Regions from separate parts of the Thalassospira sp. ABL2_045 genome, predicted to be linked through region 2. Evidence: predicted binding sites of a transcription regulator. Region 2 holds the regulator's gene; the other holds the start of a gene.
The links. The regulator LexA, encoded in region 2, represses DNA repair genes until DNA is damaged. The targets are predictions, from matches to a motif close to ATGTTCTANTTTGGTTC.

Region 1: ACXAIA_RS19680 (ImuA family protein) is a predicted target of LexA. The motif match lies at 7,939-7,955, and genes of this name have one in related genera.

Annotation. Positions count from the first base shown of each region.
Region 1 is NZ_JBSWYV010000020.1:12,666-24,307, forward strand. Features, by position in the region: gene ACXAIA_RS19655 (ABC transporter substrate-binding protein) at 1-458, opposite strand, end outside; gene ACXAIA_RS19660 (CDP-alcohol phosphatidyltransferase family protein) at 612-1,250, opposite strand; gene ACXAIA_RS19665 (GNAT family N-acetyltransferase) at 1,369-2,079, opposite strand; gene ACXAIA_RS19670 (error-prone DNA polymerase) at 2,201-5,581, opposite strand; gene ACXAIA_RS19675 (Y-family DNA polymerase) at 5,586-7,223, opposite strand; gene ACXAIA_RS19680 (ImuA family protein) at 7,135-7,932, opposite strand; gene cysN (sulfate adenylyltransferase subunit CysN) at 8,095-10,014, opposite strand; gene cysD (sulfate adenylyltransferase subunit CysD) at 10,014-10,907, opposite strand; gene ACXAIA_RS19695 (MFS transporter) at 11,276-11,642, shown strand, end outside.
Region 2 is NZ_JBSWYV010000004.1:180,679-192,320, forward strand. Features, by position in the region: gene ACXAIA_RS08495 (SurA N-terminal domain-containing protein) at 1-568, shown strand, start outside; gene trpE (anthranilate synthase component I) at 646-2,145, shown strand; gene ACXAIA_RS08505 (divergent polysaccharide deacetylase family protein) at 2,277-3,509, opposite strand; gene ACXAIA_RS08510 (anthranilate synthase component II) at 3,782-4,354, shown strand; gene trpD (anthranilate phosphoribosyltransferase) at 4,401-5,435, shown strand; gene trpC (indole-3-glycerol phosphate synthase TrpC) at 5,432-6,229, shown strand; gene moaC (cyclic pyranopterin monophosphate synthase MoaC) at 6,226-6,726, shown strand; gene lexA (transcriptional repressor LexA) at 6,889-7,596, shown strand; gene ACXAIA_RS08535 (ComEC/Rec2 family competence protein) at 7,689-9,689, opposite strand; gene gltX (glutamate--tRNA ligase) at 9,969-11,375, shown strand; gene ACXAIA_RS08545 (citrate synthase) at 11,486-11,642, shown strand, end outside.

The sequences.
Region 1 (11,642 bases), on a different contig from region 2:
TGTCTGGCATAGGCGCGTGCATTTTCGCGCGTTGTGGCATTCATGCGAAACAGGTTGTCGCGAAAACCGGCAAAGTCGGCCGCTGAGATGGTCGGGGATACGGTGACAACGCCAAGCTCATTGATCACCGGCAGCATCGCCATGCCGATCGAGCTGATGATCGGACCAACCACGGCGTCAACGCCAAGGCGCTTGAATTCGCGGACATGGTCCTGCGCAACTTCCGGGGTTTTCAGATCATCGCGGGCAATGATTTCGATCATGCGGCCATTGATGCCACCGTCGCCATTCACCTGCTGGGCCGCAAGTTTTAGCGCATTAAGCGCATCGGTCCCCGCATCCGAGCCGGGGCCAGACAGGCCTGCAATGAAACCGATTTTGACGGGGCCGGATTGATCGCAGGCCACTAGCAAGAAGCAGCCGACAAACACAGAGCACAGAAACCTGATGGACCGCATTTTATTCCTTGCAGCTTTTCTTTTGGGCCAGGAACCATGGCCTGTGGACGTTTAACATTTGATCCTGTCCAGGCAGACAGGATTTGGTGACGATTTCGATATGGCAGTTCCCGGAACGCGTTTCAAGCAGTTGATATCGTGATAATCGCCGCACTAACCAAAGTCGCGCCGTGCCTGCAGAACCCGACCAGCAGTGGTGAGCAGGCACAAGGCGCCGAAAATGGCTGCAATAGTGTCGAACATGGCCGGGAAAATGCATATGAGACATAAGACCAGTATGGTCTCGCTGCCTTCGGTAATACCTGTCAGATAGAAAAAGCTTTTCTTGCCCTGGGCGTCATTGTCGCTGCGGCCCTGTTTGGCGGCGATAATGGCATAGGCCAGAAAGCTCGATCCGGTGCCGACAAAACAGAAGATCAGAAACGCCGCCATAAGCGCATGTTCCGGTCGCCCAATGGCAAAGGCCAAAATCATGCCCGAATAAAACAGAAAGTCGGAGACGATATCGTAATAGCCCCCCAGATCGCTTTCCTGACTTTTCGCACCCGGATGGCGTGATCTGGGGGCAGCATGCCGGGCAACCGCCCCATCAAGCCCATCCATGAAACGCGATGCCAGGATCAGCGCAAGGGCCGCGTAATCGAGTTTGAGCACAAGACAAGCCGCCGCCAGAAGCCCAAGGAAAAAGCCAAACCCCGTAATCATGTTGGGCGTAATGCCCGTGCCCGAAAGCGTTCGCGCAATCGCATTTAACGGCACATCAATCAGCGGGCGCAGGCGGGCATCAAACATCGGAGTGATTTCCATTTAACGTGTTGAGTTGGCGACTATAAGCCGAACAACCGTTAAATGAAAATCATCACTTCGTTTGTTGCGGGTCTGTGTAACCGCAAACGTTTATCGCGAGCGGTCAGGTGCGAAAATCTTCAAGGCGTTTGCGCTGCTTGCCGGTGTCATCAAAGTTTTCCGGCGCCAGCCATGCGTCAAATGCGGCGCGGATGGCGGGCCATTCGTCGGCTGTGATGGAAAACCATGCGGTGTCGCGGTTGCGCCCCTTATAGATCAGGTGATTGCGAAATGTACCTTCATAGGTAAAGCCATAACGGGCTGCTGCGGCACGGGATGGCGCATTCTTGTCGTCGCATTTCCATTCGTAACGGCGATAGCCCAGATCATCAAAGGCACGCTTCATCATCAGATACATCGCCTCTGTCGCGCCGATGGTCTGTGACAGGGCGGGTGAAAAGTTGATGTTGCCGATCTCGATCACGCCATTTTTCGCATCAATCCGCATGAAGGCGGCGACGCCTACGGCTGTGTTGGTCGCTTTGTCGATGATGGCGTGAAGCATCGGGTCATCGCTGGCGGTCATGCTTTCAAGCCATGTCTTGTAAGCATCGAAATCCGCGAATGGCCCGGTCGGGAGATAGGTAAAGCGTGATCCATCAGGCACCGTGCTGTTGGCGTCAAACAGGTGTCGGGCGTCGCGGTCTACATCAAGCGGACTTACGATCACATGGCTGCCGATCATGTCACGGCGCGGTGGCAGGTCACATCCGTTCCAGTTTTCAATCGGGTGGCCAACCGGTTTGCCAAATTCATCCTTGTGGGGCGCGGTCATCAGACATCCTGTTTCATGTGCGGTGTGCAAAGAAGCACAGTGCCGGAAATTGGTTCTGCATCAAAGAGCCATTTCCGCAAATGTCATGGTGCCAATCAAGGCGGCGTTTCGGGGTGATGCGTTAGTGAAAATCATGACTGTCGATCTTAAGGCGTTTGTGATTTTTGCTGTGGTTGGGGCTGTGGTTCGAGCTTGAGGCCTCGCCCTGAGTTTCCAGCTGATCAAGGTCACCGGGTTTGTTTGACGCATTGGTGGCTTCTTGCGCGGGCAGGGCAGTGCGCGGGCTGGCCCAGCGCAGGTTGCGCGGATGGTTGTTGGCATCACGGGCGATTTTGGTGTTTTCGCTCATCGATTGCAGCATATGGGTCAGATCGACCAGTTTGTCGGCAATGATATGCGTCACCCCGTCTTCGCGTTGCAATTTGCCCGTCACCCCCAGAACCGTCGCGGTCATCACCTCGCGGCGGTGCTGTTCCATGACCTTGCTCCAGACCACAAGATTGGTGATGCCTGTTTCATCCTCAAGGGTTATGAAAACCACCCCCGATGCCGTGCCGGGACGCTGACGAACAATCGCAAGTCCCGCATGGCTCAGCCGTTGGCCATCGCGCACATTGGCAATGTCACTTGCTCTGCAGACCCCGGCAGTACTGAGCGCATCGCGCAGCATCGCCATCGGATGGCCCTTAAGCGACAAGCGCAGGCTGGCATAGTCTTCGATAATCTCCTCGCCCGGGCCCATGATCGGCAAATCCACCGGGGCTTCGGCGCCAAATTCGGCCGAGACGCCCATATTGTGGTTAAAGTTCTGGGCCGCTTCAAACAGGGGCAGGGCAGCTGGGGCCTTGCGCCCCTTGCCAAAACGTCGCACCGCCCACAGCGCTTCGCGCCGGGACAGACCAAGTGATCCAAACGCATCGGCCTCGGCCAGTTTTTCAAGGGCGGCGGGCGATAAGCCCGTCTGGCGCGCCATCAGATAGACATCCTGAAACCCGCCTTGGGGCCGGTTGGAAATCAGGGCAAGGGCATCAAGCTCGCCAAATCCCTTGATCTGGCGGAACCCAAGCCGCACCGAATGATACCCCGCCGTACGGCCCGGTTCGCGTTCCAGATTGTTGTCCCAGAAGCTGTGATTGATATCGATTTCAAGCACGCGCACCCCGTGATTGCGCGCATCATTGACCAATTGCGCCGGGGCATAGAACCCCATGGGTTGGGAATTCAGAAGTGCGCATAAAAACACATCCGGGTGATGGCATTTAAGCCAGGATGACGCATAGGCCAGAATGGCAAAACTCGCCGCGTGGCTTTCGGGGAAGCCGTAATCGGCAAAGCCTTCGATCTGTTTGAAACAGCGTTCGGCGAACTCCTCGTCATAGCCATTTTTCAGCATGCCATTGATGAATTTGGTGCGGTGTTCACCGATGGTGCCGGTGCGCTTGAATGTTGCCATGGCGCGCCGCAGGTTGTCGGCCTCGCCCCCGGAATAGCCCGCCGCGACAATGGCAATCTGCATCGCCTGTTCCTGAAACAGGGGCACGCCACAGGTGCGTTTAAGCACGGCTTCAAGTTCTTTGGAGGGGTATTCAACCTTTTCGCGCCCCATGCGCCGTTGCAAAAACGGGTGGACCATGCCGCCCTGGATCGGGCCTGGGCGGACGATGGCGACCTGGATGGTCAGATCATAAATGGTTTGCGGTTTAAGACGCGGCAGCATGCTCATTTGGGCACGTGATTCCACCTGAAAGGTGCCGACACTATCGGCCTTGGACAGCATGCGATAGGTGGCAACGTCTTCTTTGGGCAGGGTCGCCAGATCGTAATCAATGTTCTTGTGCGTGCGCAGCTCATCCAATGCCTTTCGGATGCAGGTCAGCATGCCAAGCGCCAGAATATCGACCTTGAGGATGCCCAATGCATCAATGTCATCCTTGTCCCATTCAATGGTGGTGCGGTCTGCCATGGCGGCATTGGCAATCGGCGAAAGTTCACAAAGCGGCCCGCTGGTAATGACAAAGCCGCCAACATGTTGTGACAGATGGCGGGGAAAACCGGTGAGCTCCCCGGCAAGGTCCAGCACGGCCTTGAGACGCGGTTCATCGGGATGAATGCCTGATTGGCGCATCATATTGTCATGGGCGGGCTTGCTGCTGGACCCCCAGATGGTTTTGGTCAATTTGACGATGGTGTCTTCCGACAGGCCGAATACCTTGCCGACATCACGCATGGCACTGCGCGAGCGATATGAAATCACGGTTGCGGTCAGTCCGGCCCGGTCACGGCCATAGCGTTCATAGATGAACTGAATAACCTCTTCACGGCGTTCATGTTCAAAATCGACATCGATATCGGGTGGTTCATTGCGCGCATTGCTGATGAAGCGCGAAAACAGCAATTCCACCTCGTTCGGATCGACCGAGGTGACATGCAAACAAAAACACACCGATGAATTGGCCGCCGACCCGCGCCCCTGACACAAAATACCCCTGGACCGGGCAAAGGCGACAATGTCATGCACGGTCAGGAAATAGGGGGCATAGCCCAGCTCCTCGATCAGTTTGAGCTCCGTTTCGATCAGGTTTTTGACCTTGTCGGGGATGCCGTTGGGGTAGCGTTTCTGTGCCCCTTCCCAGGTCAGGCGGATCAGGCGTTCCTGGGTGCCTTCGCCGGTGCCGTCATTTTCGTCGGGGTATTCGTAGCGCAGCTCATCCAGACTGAAGCTGCATTGATCGGCAATCTCGACGGTGCGGGCGATCCAGTGCGGGTGCCCCGGAAACAAACGGGCCATTTCACGCGGCGATTTGATATGGCGCTCGCCATTGGGAAACAGACGGTACCCGGCATCCTCAATCGTGCAGTGATGGCGAATACAGGTCAGGACATCCTGCAAAGGTTTGCGCGACCGCAAATGCATATGCACGTCATTGGTGACCACGGCGGGAATGCCAAGCTCAGATTCAACCGCCTCGGTAAATTCAAGGCGTTCGCTGTCAAACCCGTCCATGAACCGCCCGATGGCCAGCCACAGCCGCCCGCCAAAATGCGATTTCAGACTGATTAACTCGGTGCGAAAGGCGTCATCAGGCACTTGGGGCGGCACAGCGATAAACAGCAGCCCTTCGCCATGGGTGACGATATCGGCGAGATAAATCTCGCACGATCCCTTGGGCGCGCGGCGCTTGCCAAGGGTGAGCAACCGGCACAGGCGGGCATAAGCCTGCCGATCCGTCGGATAACACAGCAAGGACGGCCCATCCATCGGATCAAGACGGCAACCAACAATATAGTTCAGCCGATCAGCATAATTGCGATGTGCCGTATGGCCGCGCACCACCCCGGCCAGCGTGTTGTGATCGGTGATCGCAATCGCATGCAGGCCCTTGGTGGCGGCGGTCAGAACAAGTTCCTCAGCGTGCGACGCGCCACGGAGGAAAGAAAAATTGCTGCTGACATGCAGTTCGGCATAGGCCGGGGTGTCGGTGCTGTTGGCTTGCTTTGTCATGGCGTTATCCGGCAAATAAACCATGCACCGACCAGATATCCTGTCCGGCATGGCCGCTTCGAAACAGCCAGATCAGCCGGCCTTTCTGATCGCAGATGCGGAAATAATCGCGTGTCATGTGCGACAGGGCGTAATTGTCACGTTCCAGATGCGTCCACCATTCCGGGCAGATGCGCTCCGGCCCGTCCGCACGCAGAACATCAATCATCATCTTGCGCCAGCGCAGTTTGGTCGGGGCGCCAGTCGCACTGCGTTCCATGACATCGACCGGTTCGGGCGGATCAATCAGCCGCACCGGACGCTTGGGCAGGGGGGCATCCGGGATGCGGGCCGGTTTGACAGGCCCGGTCGGCGATTGCCGGATGGCGGCCCGTTCGGGCAGGTGGCTGGCATGATGGGCCGGGCGATATAAAATGTCCTTGGGGCCCAGATGATGGGTAATGCGATCCAGCAACTCGCCCAATGCAATGGCATCGCTGCTGTCATTTTGCTGGCGGTCCAGGCGGACCTGGCGAAAGGCGACATGTTCGACCCACGGCGCATAGACAATCACCTGTTCGATGCCAAAGCCGGTATCAACCCCGGGCATCTTTTCGGCCAGCAATCGCAGGATATGGCTTTCGGATTGGCAGGGCGTGCCGGTTGTCGTCGTGATGGTGTGAGGATGGCCATCGACCCGAATGGATCGGACGATCAGACGTCGAAGACCAAGGTTTTCGGCGCGCAGTTTCGCACAGAGATCGGCGACCATACTTTCAATCGCATGTGCCAGATTGGCGGCATCCCCCAATGGTTCGCCAAAGTTCTGCCGGATCAGCCACGGGGCATCGGGCAGTTCGAAATTCAGATGTTCGGGCAGGCGGCCATAAAACTGGTCCAGACGATGCAACACATTCGGGCCAAGGCGTGTAGTGATATTGGCACGCGGCAGGGGCGTGATATCACCCAGCTGTTTCAGACCAAGGCGCGCTAAAACCGCGATGATCTCATCCGATAACCGCAGGCACGATACCGGAAACCCGGCGGCAACCCCGTGATCACGCGGCAGGGATAAAATGCGTTCATGGGGCCCTCCCGGATGGCCCCCTGTATGGCAACGTGCCGCGGCCCATGCGGCACCCGCCGTATCGGCAATGGCCGCACGGGCGGTGATGCCTTGGGCATTCATATCCCGCAGGATTTGTTTGATCATGGCGCTTTCGCCGCCAAACAAATGACTGCCGCCGGTGATTTCAAGCCACATGCCCGCATCGCCATTCAGCCCATGTGTGTGCAATTTCCGATCCGGGGCGATCCATGGGCTATAGCGGTCCATGAAACGCACCAGACGGGCAAATTTGCCCTCACAAAGCTCCGGATCCTCGGGGCTGTCTGTAAGCTCGGGCAGGATGCTGCGCGCATCAGAAAGGCGCATGCCACCGTGCAATCCGGCCTTTTGCGCCGCTTCATTCAGGCCGCAGACCAGCACGCCCTTATGATCACTGCGTGTGATCACATGCGGGATGGCGTGTGCCTTTGCGGGCTTTGCTTGGCTGTCAGCATCGCGGGGCTGATCAGGCGTGGGCGTGCCTGTCTTCGGGATTATCTTCTGACAGTCGGTTTTCCAGTGGGTCAGCCACAGATAAAGAAAACGTTGTTGCATCGGTTTTGACTTTCCAGCTTCCCGGTCGGACCCCGCGTCCCCCGATCAGGCTGAGATGATGGTCGTTTCCTGTTGGTCGTTCTGTTGAGTGTGTTGCGTGTGAGGCGTTGAAAGGTGTGATTTGCCAGCGCGTCCATGCACTTGAAGTCGGAATGCGCCCGTTTCTGGCAAGAGGGCGCAAAACAATGATGCGTGTGCCGCCACTTTCACACGCCAGTTGCAGGCGTCGTGCCGTGGTCAGGTCATAGTCGGTGGTTTCAATGATCACCGCCCGGACCTGGCCTGATTTCGCCACTTCTTCGCAGGTCCAAAGCGCGGTGGCCTGTTGATCCACCGTCATCATCAACGGTTCGGGCGCAAGTGCCGTCATGGGCAGGGAAGGCGGATAAAACCCACCCTGATCCAGCGCGCGACGTTGCCGGATCCAGAAGATGCCTTTGCCGGGCATCGCGTGATCCGACAATGTCGCCAGATACCACGCCAGAAGCGATGACGCGCCATCATCATGCCCGCACAGCACTTCATGCAGCCCCACCGGGGCAAGGCCGCCGATGCTGATATGATCGCGCAGGGACGCCCCGCCAAAGGCATGCGAAATCACCCCGTCTGCCTGATCTGGCCCGCCGGACAGACAGGAAACCTGGACCTTCCATTGCTGCTCGGCACGCGCCAGTGCAGCACGGGCCTGATGAATACGTCTGTCTGACATGTGTGATTGTTCCTATTTTGTTCTTTTTTATGTGGTCAAAGCAGAACAGGAGTCAAGACGTATCAAAGGGGTTTCTTACTGCTCAGGAGGGATGTCGTTGAAGCAAAAGAAAACCCGGCAAGATCACCTGCCGGGTTTTCTGAATGTATCTTTGATGCCAGATCAGATTTCTGGGAACCAGGCCCCCAGAACGCCGAACTCTTCGAGTTTGGTAACAATGATCTCGGCGGCTTCTTCTGCACTTTGATCTGCGGTGCTGACCACGATCTCGGCATTTTCAGGCCGCTCATAGGGGCTGTCGATCCCGGTGAAGTTGGCGATCTCGCCCGCACGGGCCTTTTTATAAAGCCCCTTCACATCGCGCTGTTCACAAACCTCAAGCGGGGTGTCGATGAAGACTTCGATGAATTCCCCTTCCTCAACCAGGCTGCGCGCCAGCTGACGTTCGCTTTTAAACGGCGAGATGAAGGACACCAGCGTGATCACGCCCGCATCGACAAACAGCTTGGCGGTTTCACCCACACGGCGGATGTTTTCGACGCGGTCTGCATCGGTAAAGCCAAGATCCTTGTTCAGGCCATGACGCACATTATCGCCATCAAGGGTGTAGGTGTGCTTGCCAAGGGCATGGAGCTTTTTCTCAACCAGGTTGGCGACGGTCGATTTGCCGGCACCCGACAGGCCCGTGAACCACAGAACAGCCGATTTCTGGCCTTTCTGATAGGCACGTGCCCCCTTGTTGATGTCCATTTCCTGCCATTTGATGTTGGTCGCACGACGCAGGGAATGGTTGACCATGCCCGCCCCAACAGTGGCGTTGGTATAGCGGTCAATGATGATGAAGCGGCCCGAATGACGGTTTTCGTCATAGGGATCAAAGGCCAGCGCCTTGTCAGCCGAAATATTGGCAATGCCGACTTCATTGAGCTCAAGCGTTTTTCCCGGTTCATGTTCCAGCGTGTTGACATTGACCTTGTATTTCAGCGCGCTGATCTGCGCATTGGCGACCTGTGCACCCATCTTGATCAGATAGGGACGGCCGGGCAGAAGATGATCTTCATGCATCCAGATGATGCGCGCTTCGAACTGATCTGCGAAATCGGGCTTGGCTTCGGCCTCGGCGATGACATCGCCACGCGAAATGTCGATTTCATCTTCAAGGGTCAGCGTGATCGCCTGACCGGCAATGGCAACATCTAGGTTGCCGTCAAAGGTGACGATTTCCTTGACCTTGCTGGTCTGGCCCGATGCGGTCACGGTAATCTCGTCACCCGGTTTGACACGGCCCGATGAAATGGTGCCCGAAAAGCCCCGGAAATCGAGGTTCGGGCGATTGACCCACTGCACCGGCAGGCGGAACGGCTTTTCAATCGCGTCCTGTTCGACCTGCACATCTTCAAGATGGGAAAGCAAGGTCGGGCCGGAATACCATGGCGTATTGGCACTCGGAGCAATCATGTTATCGCCACGAAGCGCCGAAAGCGGAATTGCGGTGATCGAGCTGTATTTCAGCTGCTTGGCAAATTCCTGATATTCGGCAACGATGGCGTCAAATTTCGACTGGTCATAGTCGATCAAATCCATCTTGTTGACCGCCAGCAACACATGCTTGATGCCCAGCAATGAGGTAATAAAGCTGTGGCGGCGGGTCTGGGTCAAAATCCCTTTGCGGGCATCAATCAGGATGACTGCAACATCGGCGGTCGAGGCGCCGGTTGCCATATTGCGCGTATATTGTTCGTGGCCGGGGGTATCGGCGACGATGAACTTGCGCTTGTCGGTCGAGAAGAAGCGATAGGCAACATCAATGGTGATGCCCTGTTCGCGCTCGGCCTGCAGACCATCAAGCAGCAGGGCAAAATCAATCTCGCCGCCTTGGGTGCCGACTTTGCGGCTATCAGATTCAAGGGCTGTCAGCTGATCTTCAAAGATCAGTTTGGAATCCCAAAGCAGACGGCCGATCAGGGTTGATTTGCCATCATCCACGCTGCCGCAGGTAATAAAACGCAGCAGGCTTTTTTCTTCCTGCGCCTTCAGGTAGCCAAGGATATCATCGGCGATCAAATCAGATTGGTGTGCCATCAGAAATATCCTTCCTGCTTCTTCTTCTCCATAGACCCGGCCTGGTCATGGTCAATCATGCGGCCCTGACGTTCGCTTGAACGGGTCAGAAGCATTTCCTGAATAATGTCGGGCAGAGTGGCTGCCTCGGACTCAACAGCCCCCGTCAGCGGATAGCAGCCAAGCGTTCTGAACCGCACCGATTTCATTTCCGGTTTTTCCCCCGGATTGAGCGGCATGCGGTCGTCATCGACCATGATCAGCGTGCCGTCACGTTCGACCACCGGGCGTTTGGCGGAATAATAGAGCGGCACAATCGGGATCTGCTCAAGATAGATATATTGCCAGATATCAAGCTCGGTCCAGTTCGAGATCGGGAAAGCACGGATGCTTTCACCCTTGTTGATCCGGGCGTTATAGATATCCCACAATTCCGGGCGCTGGTTTTTCGGATCCCAGCGATGGGTCTCGGTGCGGAAGGAAAATACGCGTTCCTTGGCACGGGCTTTTTCCTCGTCACGCCGCGCACCGCCAAAGGCTGCATCAAACTTGTATTTGTTCAGCGCCTGTTTCAGCGATTCAGTCTTCATGACATCGGTATGCAGGCTGGAGCCATGGGTAAACGGACCAATGCCCCGCTCAACGCCGTCCTGATTGATATGCACAATCAGATCAAAGCCATATTCAGCCGCCATCCGGTCGCGAAACGCGATCATTTCGCGGAATTTCCAGGTGGTGTCGACATGCATCAACGGGAAGGGCGGCGGGGCCGGGTAAAATGCCTTGCGCGCCAAATGCAGCAAAACCGATGAATCCTTGCCGATGGAATAAAGCATCACCGGTCGTTCGAACGATGCCGCCACCTCGCGGATGATATGGATACTCTCTGCCTCAAGCTGGCGGAGATGGGTCAGATTGGGCTGCATTCTATTTCCTGCCGATCAATCAAAGCTGGTGCAATCAACACAATTTTATGTGTTTATAAAAGTATTTCACTTGTCTTTGATGGGTAATATGGAATGCCCCGCAACGCAAGTGTGATTTCTATTTTTACACAAAAAAATGGAGTCCAATATTAATTAACATTTCAAGGGTGTTTAATTCGAAAAGTGCAACAAGGCAAGTGTCTTTGAGCCAAAGGACTCTGTTCGCGCGGAGGGTATGTGAAAGTCACTACCCGAAGTTGCGCGGCAGGCATGCAAGATTGCGGCTTTTGGAAATAGTATAATCAACGCAGGGTGCGTGTCAGACTTTTGCACTGATTTCAAAAGGATGCTTCACGGTGCGATTTGATTTCCGAAAGCCTGCCAGTCTGTTTTTCACATCCATGTTTGCCGCAAGGCTCGCCGATCAGTTTCTTTTGTTTGTTGTGCCGCTGGTGGTGTATCAAACCACTCAAAGCGTTTCTCTGTCGGGGTTGGCTTATGCCGCCGAAACCTTACCGCGCGTATTGTTCTATCCGGTATGCGGGGTTTTGTCGGATCGTTATTCCCCACTGCGTTTGATGCAGTTAAGCCAGATCGGGCGTGCTGTGATCTGCGCGCTGGGGCTCGGCGGGTATGCCTTGTTTGACGGGTTGGGCTGGGTTGTTGGCATTTCGGCGATTTGCGGTCTTTTGACCACGCAGGGCTTCATGGCGCGCGAAGTGC
Region 2 (11,642 bases):
GCTTGAAAACGGCGAGGAAAGCTTCCTCGAAGAAACCGCTTCGGGCACCCGTTATGTTGTCCGCGTTGAAAACGTAACGCCATCGGCCCTGCGTCCGTTCGAAGACGTCCGTGAAGACGTCGTCGCCGCCTGGACCGCCGAAGAACGTCAGCGCCTGATGATGGAAAAGGCCGAAGAACTGGCTGGCAACATCAACAATACCGGTGCTGACATCGCGACGCTTGCATCCGAAGACGCGACCACCGTTCGCGAAACCGGCATGACCCGCCGCACCGGCCAGGGCCTTGGCGATGATGTAAACCCGGCTGTTGCCGCAGCCCTCTTCACCCTTGAAGATGGCAAGGCCAAAGCCGTTCAGACCGGTGAAGACGTTCTTGTCGTCAAGCTTGATGACATCGAGGCCGCCGACATCAACACCGCAGACGCACGACCGGTAAATGACGAGCTCAAGGAAGCGCTTAACGAGGACATCCTTGCGCAGTATCTCAATTACCTGAACGAGGAAATCTCGGTCAGTGTGAATAACAGCGTGATCAACGAGCTTTATCAGCCAACCGCTGCAAACTGATCAGTCAACAAGGGCGACCGGAACACTCCGGTCGCCCTTTTTCTATCCTGATAACGCGCCCAACCATCGGACAGACCATGGAAATCAAACCGGATTTCACCAGTTTCAAGCATAACTACGACAACGGCATTTCGCAGGTTCTCTGGACCTCGCTGACCGCTGACCTTGATACACCGGTCTCGGCCTTTCTCAAGATCGCCGAAGGCATGCCAAACACCTATTTGCTTGAATCTGTTGAAGGCGGATCCGTCCGTGGGCGGTATTCCTTCCTGGGGCTCAAACCCGATCTGATCTGGCGCTGCTTTGGCAACAAGGCCGAACTCAATCGCCGGGCAATGGCCGATGCCGACGCCTTTGTGGCAGAGGATGACGCCCCGCTTGACAGCCTCAAGAAACTGATCGCCGAAAGCTACATCGAACTGCCTGACAACCTACCGCCGATGAGTGCCGGTCTGGTCGGCTATATGGGCTATGACACCGTCCGTCTGATGGAAAAGCTGCCCGACAGCAACAAGGATGAACTTGATGTGCCTGATGGCATTTTCATCCGCCCGACCGTGACCGCAAGTTTTGATACCATCGAAGACACGGTAACCGTCGTCACCCCGGTCCGCCCGGAAAACGGTATCTCGGCTGATGCGGCCTATGATCTGGCCTGCGCACGGCTCAATGACGTGGTCCAACAGTTCCAGCGTAACCTGTTTATCGACCGCCGCTCCAAATCCGTGCCCGACACCCTGCCCGCCCCAAAGGTCAGCGTGACCGAGGCCGGCTTCCACGACATGGTCGAAAAGGCCAAGGATTACATCCGCGCAGGCGACATCTTTCAGGTGGTCCTCTCACAGCGCTATACGCTGCCTTATCAGTTGCCGCCCTTTGCCTTTTACCGCGCCCTTCGCCGGATCAACCCGTCGCCCTTCATGTTCTATCTTGATATCGGCGGTTTTCAGGTCGTCGGCGCCAGCCCGGAAATCCTGGTGCGGTTGCGCGATGGCGAAGTCACCATTCGCCCGATTGCCGGCACCCGACGGCGCGGCAAGACGTCCGATGACGACAAAGTCATGGCGCAAGACCTGCTTGATGATCCCAAGGAACGCTCGGAACATCTGATGCTGCTTGATCTTGGCCGTAACGATGTCGGGCGCGTTTCCAAGCCGGGAACCGTGCGCGTCACCGACCGCGAACAGATCGAATACTACTCCCACGTCATGCATATCGTCTCAAACGTGGTCGGTCAGATTGACGAAACCAAATATGACGCCATGGACGCGCTCAAGGCCGGTTTCCCGGCCGGAACCGTTTCGGGCGCCCCCAAAGTCCGCGCCATGGAAATCATTGATGAACTGGAATCGGTCCGTCGTGGCATCTATGCCGGCTGTATCGGCTATATCTCGGCCGACGGTTCGATGGATACCTGCATCGCGCTGCGTACCGCCGTCATCAAGGACGAGAAAATCCACATTCAGGCAGGCGCAGGCGTCGTTGTCGATAGCAAACCGGAACTCGAGCACAAGGAATGCCAGAACAAGGCCGGCGCGCTCATGGCCGCCGCCCGCGAAGCCCATCGCTTCGCGTGACGGGAACAAACCATAACAAAGATGAAAACCGTCATTCCGGGCGAAGCGAAGCGTAGACCCGGAATCCAAACAGCGTTGCTACCGTTTTGGATTCCCACCTTCGTGGGAATGACGATTTGTTCAGGTTAAGCTTAGCCAGTCACACTCTGCATTGATCGGCGCAGAACATCTGTAATCGGGACCAGCTCGAACCCCTTGGCCTGAATTTCAGGAATCCATTTCGCAAGCGCGCCAAGCGTCCGATCGCGTGGATGTCCAATGGCGATGGCATATCCCTGTTTGCTGGCCACCCGTTCGATTTTATCAAGCATCTCAGCAATCTTGGCAGCATCGTCTGCATCATCGATAAACACATCACGCGTCAGAGCCGGAACACCAAAACGGCCCGCTGTGGAGTAGGCAACAGACTTTGCACTGGTGCGGGAATCGAGGAACATCAGTCCACGGGACTTCATGACTTCCATGACCATTTTCATATGGGCGGGGTCCGATGTAAACTTGCTGCCCATATGGTTGTTCACACCGACATAGCCATCGAACTGATCCAGCATCCAGTTCATTTCCGACAGAACCTTGTCACGACCATCGCTGACATACAGGGCATGTGGCCCCGGATCAACCGCACTGGAGGACGGCTCCATGGGCATATGCAGCATCACTTCATGTCCGGCCTTGCGCGCCGCATTGACCTGTGGCTGCAAGTTACGTGCATAAGGCAGATAGGAAATCGTGATCGGGCCTGGCAGCTCGACCGTGCGGGCAGTGCGCGGCTGATCAAGGCCGGCATCATCAATCACAATCGCAATTACCGGCTTGTCGCCGGTATCCTGTGTCAGGGCGGCATATTTTCGCCACGGCTGATCCATGGCGGCAACCGACGAACCTGGCACATCACTGCCACTGTCACCCGGAAGGATATCACCCCCTTGGGTAGGCTTGCGGGATGCAGGTGCCGGGACATAGTCCGTCAGGCCTGGTTCACCCTGCCCGATCTGTCCCTTTGATGCGCCGGCACCGTCATTCTCGCCAACGAGATATCCCGTGCGTCCGCGCTCGGAAACCGATGCGTTGTCTGACAGGGTGTAATCCTTGCGCAGCATCGGGGTCGGTTCGGGGTCAGCCAGCGCATAATTTGGTGCGCCCTGATCCGAAGCACGGCCAATTTCATCGGACGCGCGATCAAGTTCAAGCATGCTGCCGACCGCAATGATCGCCGATAACGTACCCGCAACAAAGGCCCCGCCCAGCATCAGGCGACCAATGCCACCCGTTTTCTTTTTCGGAGCGGTCTTTTTACGGTTGGATTTCTTGGGTGCCGCCTTTTTACGGCTGGCGGTCGTTGCCCGGGTTGCCCGGCGTGCCACGCTGTGGTCTCCAGTATTCGTTTGCTGGGATGCTCGTAGCGGCTGTTTCGTTGATTGAACAGCCCCTTCCCATATGGTGATTATACACCGATCCTGTCGGTGGTTCTTTTGATCTTTTTAAAACGGCTCTGGTTAGCGCACGGTTAAAGGATTACACCTCGCGTGATCAAAGACTCGCCAGAGGCTAAAAAAGCCTTGCTCTGCTTCTGCTTGACGTAAATACAATGGCGTTTATTCTCTGCCGACCTTAATGTGCGTGAGCCTGCTTTTTTATGTATCTCCTCATCGATAATTACGACAGTTTCACATTCAATCTGTGGCACTATCTGCGCGAACTCGGCCCCGAGGTCGAAGTGCGCCGCAATGATGAGGTCAGCGTTGAAGAAGCGCTCGCACTTAACCCCGAAGGCATTGTGATTTCGCCGGGTCCCTGTGACCCGGAACGGGCCGGTATTTGCCTTGATCTGATCAAGGCGGCGGCTGGCAAGGTCAAGTTGCTTGGTGTGTGTCTTGGTCATCAATCGATTGGCCAGGCATTTGGCGGCAAGGTCATCCGCGCCCCCGAATGCATGCATGGCAAGACCGATGCGATGACCCATTCCGGACAAAGCGTCTTTGCAAGCCTTCCCAGCCCGTTTGAAGCCACCCGTTATCATTCATTGGTGATTGAACGCGAAACTTTGCCCGACAGCCTTGAAATCACCGCCCAAAGCGGAGATGGTCTGATTATGGGCGTGCGTCACAAAACCCATCAGATTCATGGTGTTCAGTTCCATCCCGAAAGCATCGCTTCGGAACATGGACACGCCCTATTGAAGAATTTTATCGACTATACCAGTGCCTGACCGATAGTGCCCAACACGCACTGGACCGCAAACCAAGGAAGACCCGATGTCGACTGATCATGATCTGAAGCCAATTCTGGCCAAAGTCGCAGATGGCGAAAAACTGACCGAAAGCATGGCCGAAGGCGCCTTTAACGTGCTGATGTCCGGTCAGGCGACGCCGTCGCAGATGGGGGCTTTCCTGATGGGGTTGCGCCTGCGCGGTGAAACCATTGATGAAATCACCGGGGCGGCGCGTGTCATGCGCGAAAAGGCCACCGGCATCGTTGCCCCGGAAAATGCGGTTGATACCTGCGGCACGGGCGGTGATGGCAGCGGCACCTATAACATCTCGACCGGGGCGGCCATTGTGGCAGCCGCCGCTGGCGCAACCGTTGCCAAACACGGCAACCGTGCGGCGTCGTCAAAATCCGGTTCTGCGGACGTTTTGATGGCGCTTGGTGTCAATCTTGATGCCGATATGAAGCTTCTCGAAAAGGCGCTGAAAAAGATCAATCTTTGCTTCATGATGGCCACCCGCCATCATTCGGCGATGCGCCACGTCATGCCGACCCGTGTTGAAATGGGCACGCGAACGATCTTTAACCTGCTCGGCCCACTTGCCAACCCGGCCAAAACCAAACGTCAGGTTCTCGGTGTCTTTGGCAAACAGTGGGTTGAACCGATTGCCCATGTGCTGAACCGTCTGGGGTCGGTCCATGCCTGGGTAGTGCATGGTCATAGCGGCCTTGATGAAATCTCGACCACCGGCCCGACCTTTGTCGCCGAGGTCAAGGATGGCACCGTCACCACCTTTGAAATCAATCCAAGCGATTTCGGTCTTGAAACCGCAACGCTTGACGATCTCAAAGGCGGCGATGCCGACGAGAATGCCAAGGCGATTACGGACCTGCTCGCCGCCAAGAAAGGCCCCTATCGCGATATCGTTCTGATGAATGCCGGTGCGGTCCTTGTGGTGACCGGCATTGCCAGCGATCTGGCGGATGGTATCAAAAAGGCCGCCGACGCGATTGATAGCGGCAAGGCTGCCGAGACCCTTCAGGGCCTTGTAGACATTACGAACGAAGGAAACGCGGCGTGAGCGACGTACTGACCAAAATCTGCAACGACAAGCGCGATCATGTCGCGGCCTGCAAGACGCGCAAGACCCCTGGCGCGCTTGAGGCAGAGGCAAAAGAACAGTCCGCACCGCGTGGCTTCATCAATGCGCTTGAAACCAGTGTTGCTGATGGCCGTTATGGCCTGATTGCCGAAATCAAGAAGGCATCACCGTCCAAGGGCCTGATCCGCGCAGACTTCAATCCGCCGGAACTGGCCAAGGCCTATCAGGCTGGCGGGGCAAGCTGCCTGTCGGTTCTGACCGACATCCCCTATTTCCAGGGCGATGACAGCTATCTGGTCGCCGCCCGTGCAGCCGTCGACCTTCCGGCCCTTCGCAAGGATTTCATAATCGATCCCTATCAGGTGACAGAGGCGCGTGCGCTTGGCGCTGACTGCATCCTTCTGATCATGGCAGCCCTTGAAGACAGCCTTGCGGCCGAACTTGAAGATGCCGCGCACAGCCTTGGCATGGACGTCCTGATCGAGGTGCACAATGCCCCGGAACTTGAACGTGCGCTCAAGCTGAAATCGCGTTTGCTCGGCATCAACAACCGCAACCTCAAAACCATGGAAACCAGCCTTACGACGACCGAGGAACTGGCAAGCATGGTCGGTGATGACCGTTTGCTGGTCGCGGAAAGCGGCCTGTTCACCCCGGACGATCTCGCCCGCATGGCAAAGGTCGGCGCGCAGTGCTTCCTGATCGGTGAAAGCCTGATGCGTCAGGACGACGTCACCACCGCCACCCGTAACCTGCTCGGCCTTGCGGCCTGACCCATACTGGACCGAAAATGGCAGACAAGCTTTCCCATATTGATGCCGGTGGCAATGCGGTGATGGTCGATATTTCGGCCAAGGCGGAAACTGCGCGCATCGCGATTGCCAAAGCCCGGGTTCTGATGTCTTCGGAAACGGCCAAGCTGATTGCGGATCGCGGCCATAAAAAGGGTGATGTTCTTGGCATCGCCCAGCTTGCCGGGATCATGGGCGCGAAAAAGACCCCCGATCTGATCCCGCTCTGTCATCCCCTGCCCCTGACCTCGGTCACGGTCGACCTTGAGCTTGCGGAAGATGCCGACGCAGTCGATATCACCGCCACCTGCAAGACAACCGGCAAGACTGGTGTCGAGATGGAGGCCCTCACCGCGGCATCAGTTTCAGCACTGACGGTTTTTGACATGTGCAAGGCGGTTGATAAAAGTATGAGGATTACCGATCTGCGGGTCACCCGGAAAGAAGGTGGTAAGTCGGGGACCTTTACGGCGGACTAACATCCTGTCCTGTTTCACGGCCTACTATTCACATTTTTTGAAGGATTGCCGCGATTATTCGGTTTTTGCGTTTAATCGCACAGACCCGCTTGACCCGCGAAAAGAACTAAAGTAGAACATTCGTGTATCCTTTTTGTTCTTTTTACAGGTTCGGGAAATATCATGCTGACGCGCAAGCAATATGAGTTGCTGGTCTATATAGACAATTACCTTCGCGATCACGGGATTTCGCCCTCTTTCGATGAAATGAAAGAGGCCCTGAACCTTAAATCCAAATCCGGCATTCATCGCCTGATTACAGGCCTTGAGGAACGCGGTTTCATCCGCCGCCTTGCCCATCGGGCGCGTGCACTGGAAGTCGTGCGCCTGCCTGAAAATAACGAGGATGACACGCCCGACACGCCCAACAACGTGACATCCATCGCCAGTGCGCGAAAGGCCCCGCATCGGCCCGCGACTGTGCCAACCGCCTTCTCTGAGGCCGGGGAATCCATTGGGTTGCCGCTTTATGGCCGGATTGCTGCGGGTACGCCGATCGAGGCGCTTCGCGATCAAAGCACCATGGTGCAGGTCCCGGCCGCCCTGCTCGGCACCGGCGATCACTATGCCCTTGAAGTTTCTGGTGATTCGATGGTCGAGGCCGGCATTCTTGATGGCGACACGGTTCTGATCCAGCGTTGCGAGCAGGCTCATGACGGCACCATTGTCGTCGCCCTTGTCGACGACGCCGAGGCCACCCTGAAGCGCCTGAAACGTGGCCGCGGTGAAGTGCTGCTTGAACCCGCCAATGCACGCTATGAAACCCGCGCCCTGTCGCCGGACCGGGTGCAAATCCAGGGCCGTCTGGTCGGGCTGCTGCGTCAATACTGATTGCTTGCCTGCATTTTAAAGATCAAACGCCCGGTGCTTTTGCCCGGGCGTTTTTCTTTTTTAACGGTTATAGTTGGGGCCAACGTGGGCACCTAGCGCCCTGCTCTACTGCCAATGATGATCCAGGGCCAATTGCCGCTGTCTTCGCGCACTGTTTTGATTGTCGTTTGATTGTCCGGGCTTGTCGGCAGTTTGACGGCCACACCGCCCTGCCACCACAGCACATCATCATCAATCACCATACGCGCCCCAGACACCTGACAGCTGTTAGGCAGATCGGTTTGTTGGTTGACGACGATATCGGCATTGCGACAGGCATAAAACGGATTGGTGATGCGGCTGGCGACAATTATCTGCGCAGGAATGCCGTCCACACTGACAGCAACCCTGCAGGGATCACTTTGGCACGCCTGAACGCGCCGTGTTGCCTGTTCCGGGCGAATGCCAAAGCGGTTCATCCAGATATCTTTCTGAAAACCATTCAGCCGGGAGGATGTGTGCAGGATACCGGCATCCGGATTATAGATTGCAAAGCTTTCACGGTCCCCCGAGATCAGAATTTCAGGTTCCTGATGGGTTATCTGAAAAATGAAGACTGCCGCGATCACAGGGAGTACCGGGAGGATCATCAACTTGTCGCGCCAGATAACAATCCATGCCAGTGCGAGCAACCCCAAAGCGACCGCCAACATATCAAGACCCGCGACATACCAAAGCCCCCAGTTTTGGGCCGCGACCAGATCAGCGGTTTCGAGAAGCACTGTCAGTCCAGGCTTCATCGCCGCCAAGGACAGGCCGGATAATCCAAGCGGAATCAGCGCCAGCGTCGCAACGATCCAAGGCATCACCCAGAAGGCCATTACCGGAATGGCGATCAGATTGGCCAAAACGCCAAGCATGGAAATGCGCCCAAAATGGTAGCCGATGATCGGGGCGGTCACGGCCGTCACAATCAGGCTGGTCAGAAGCAAACCGGCAAGATAAAGACCACCTCGCTCATACCAGGACAACATCCCTTGTCGGTCAAGCCAACGCCGCCCCGGCCCGTCATAAAAGGCGACAAGCGCGCCAACGGCGGCAAAAGACAACTGGAAACTTGCCCCCAGCACGGCATCAGGCCGCAGGAGCAGCACCACAATGGCTGCTACCCCGACCAGCCGAAGTGAGATCGCACGGCGATCCAAAAGCAATGCCAACCAGACGACGAGCAACATGACAAAGGCACGCTGGGTCGGAATGGTGGCGCCGGACAAGCCCAGATAAACAAGACCCGCCAGCATCGCAGCCATCGCCGCCCATTTCTTGATCGGATAACGCAGGGCAATCGCCGGAATGGCGGCCAGTCCGAAGCGGATCAGGAAAAACACCGTCCCGCAGAGCAATCCCATATGCAAACCGGAAATCGCCAGCAGATGCGCGAGACCGGATTTTCGAAGGTTATCGGCAATTTCCGGGGTGACTTCGCCGCGCTCCCCAATGATCAGCGCCTTCGCAATTCCGGCTTCCGGTCCGCGCATTTCATTGCTGATTGTGGCGGATATATATTGACGTGCTCTTTCAACATAAACCAACAAGGCATTGTTATTTAAAGCATTATCACGCTTTAAAACTTCGAACTGCCGCCCGAACACAAACCCGGATGCGCCAATATCGCTGAAATAGAGGTTGCGCGAAAAATCGGGATCCCCGGGGACGGATGGCGAACGCAGTGGAAAGAGCCGCACGCTTGCACGGATCTGATCACCAATCGCAAGCACACTATCACCCAGAAAACTGAGCCGGACATTCCAGTTCAATTGATCGCTTGGAATGCCTTCAATTTCCGATGGCTTAACAGTTGCGCGGATCCGCCCATTGCGTGGTTCCAGCCCGACAATGGTGCCGGTGACCTCCGTCGCATAAAGCGTTTTTGTTGGAATATTATCAGGGCCGAGTTCGGTATGAACCGCACTTGTCAAAGCCCCGAAAGCCATACTGGCAAGCAGCTGAAAGACAAAGGCCATGATTGCAATGCGCCGCGACATCCAGAATGCGCAGGCCAAAAGAATCACGGCCAGACCAATCTGACCGGCACCAATGCGCGCGGGGAGCAAGAAATACGCTGCACAGCCCAACCCAAAGAGTATAACGGAGCTTAGAAACCACTTATTTCTTTGGCTTGCAACAACAAAATTAATTTGCGAGAGAACATTCGCAAATATTTGAATTAATTGAATTTTACCTGCCGCCCTACGACGAATGTCCAATAGCCCGCCCGCCGCATTGTTTCTATCTAACATCCGCTGTGGTGCAACAGCGTGTCATTTGTGTTATAGCCTGCACGCCAAAAGTCCCCAGGACAAGCGACAACATCCAAATAACGGATAGATTGAATGACGGTTGTTACCCGTTTCGCCCCGTCTCCGACCGGGTTTCTACATATCGGCGGCGCACGCACCGCACTTTATAACTGGCTTTATGCCAAACATACCGGTGGCAAGTTCCTGCTCCGGATCGAGGATACCGACCGTGAACGTTCAACGCCCGAGGCCGTAGAGGCCATTTTTGACGGCTTGAACTGGCTTGGCCTGACCGCCGACGAAGAACCGACTTTCCAGTTTTCTCGTCGCGACCGCCATGCAGAAGTCGCGCAACAGCTCCTTAATGCCGGGAAAGCCTACTATTGCTATTGCTCGCCAGAAGAGCTGACGGCCATGCGCGAGAAAGCCCGCGCAGAAGGCCGTCCGATGAAATATGACGGCACCTGGCGTGATCGTGATCCATCCGAAGCGCCCGAGGGTGTCAAACCTGTTGTGCGCGTAAAGGCGCCGCAGAAAGGTGGTGCAGTGATCAATGATCAGGTACAGGGTGAAGTTCGTGTCGGTAACGAGCAGCTTGACGATTATGTCATTTTGCGCGGAGACGGTACGCCAACCTATATGCTTTCGGTGGTGGTTGATGACCATGATATGGGTGTTACCAACGTTATTCGTGGTGATGATCACCTGACCAACGCGTTCCGCCAGAAAGTCATTTATGACGCCATGGGCTGGGATGTTCCGAGCTTTGCGCATATCCCGCTTATCCATGGTCCGGATGGTGCAAAACTGTCCAAACGTCATGGTGCACTTGGTGTTGACGCCTATCGCGATGAGATGGGTTTCCTGCCCGAAGCGATCAATAACTATCTTCTGCGTCTTGGCTGGGGCCATGGCGATGATGAGGTTATTTCGACCGAGCAGGCAATCGAATGGTTTGACATTACCGATGTCGGCAAAGGTGCGGCGCGCTTTGATTTCGCGAAGCTGACCAACCTTAATGGCATCTACCTGCGTCAGGCCGATGACAAGCGCCTTGTTGAGGAGATCGCACCGCTGATTGCCAAGAAAATTGGCGTCGACGGTCTTGATGCATCGCAAAAAGAAATCTTGATCAACGGCATGGCAGGCCTTAAAGAAAGGGCCAAGACTCTCACCGAGCTCGCCGACTCTTCGGCCTTCTACGTTACTGACGGCGTCAAGTCCGTTAACGAGAAAGCCCAGTCCCTGATTGATGGTGCACCTGAAGGTCTGTTCAAGGAACTGGCCAACAGCCTGGAAGCGCTTGATAGCTGGACGGAAGAGGACGTTGACGCAAGTGTTCGTGCCATCGCCGAGAAGTTCGAGTTAAAGCTTGGCAAAGTTGCGCAGCCCTTGCGGGCGGTGCTTACAGGCTCCAACTCTTCACCAGGCATCTTCGAAGTAATGATTGTGCTTGGCAAGACACAAACGCTGAAACGCATTCGCCATTTTGATGCATAACAACAGCGAATTAAGAAAAACTAATAACCCGTTTGCGCTTTGTGCGCCGCAGCATTATGCTGCACACAACTTGAAACCGTGTTCGTTCAAACAGGGAAGGAAAAATAGTCATGGCATCTAATTCCAAGACTTCCCACACCGTGACAATGACCGACAATGCCACTGGCAAGTCGTTCGAGATGCCGGTGCTTGAGGGTAGCGTAGGCCCGTCTGTCATCGACATTCGCAAGCTTTATGCAGAAACCGGATACTTCACTTATGACCCGG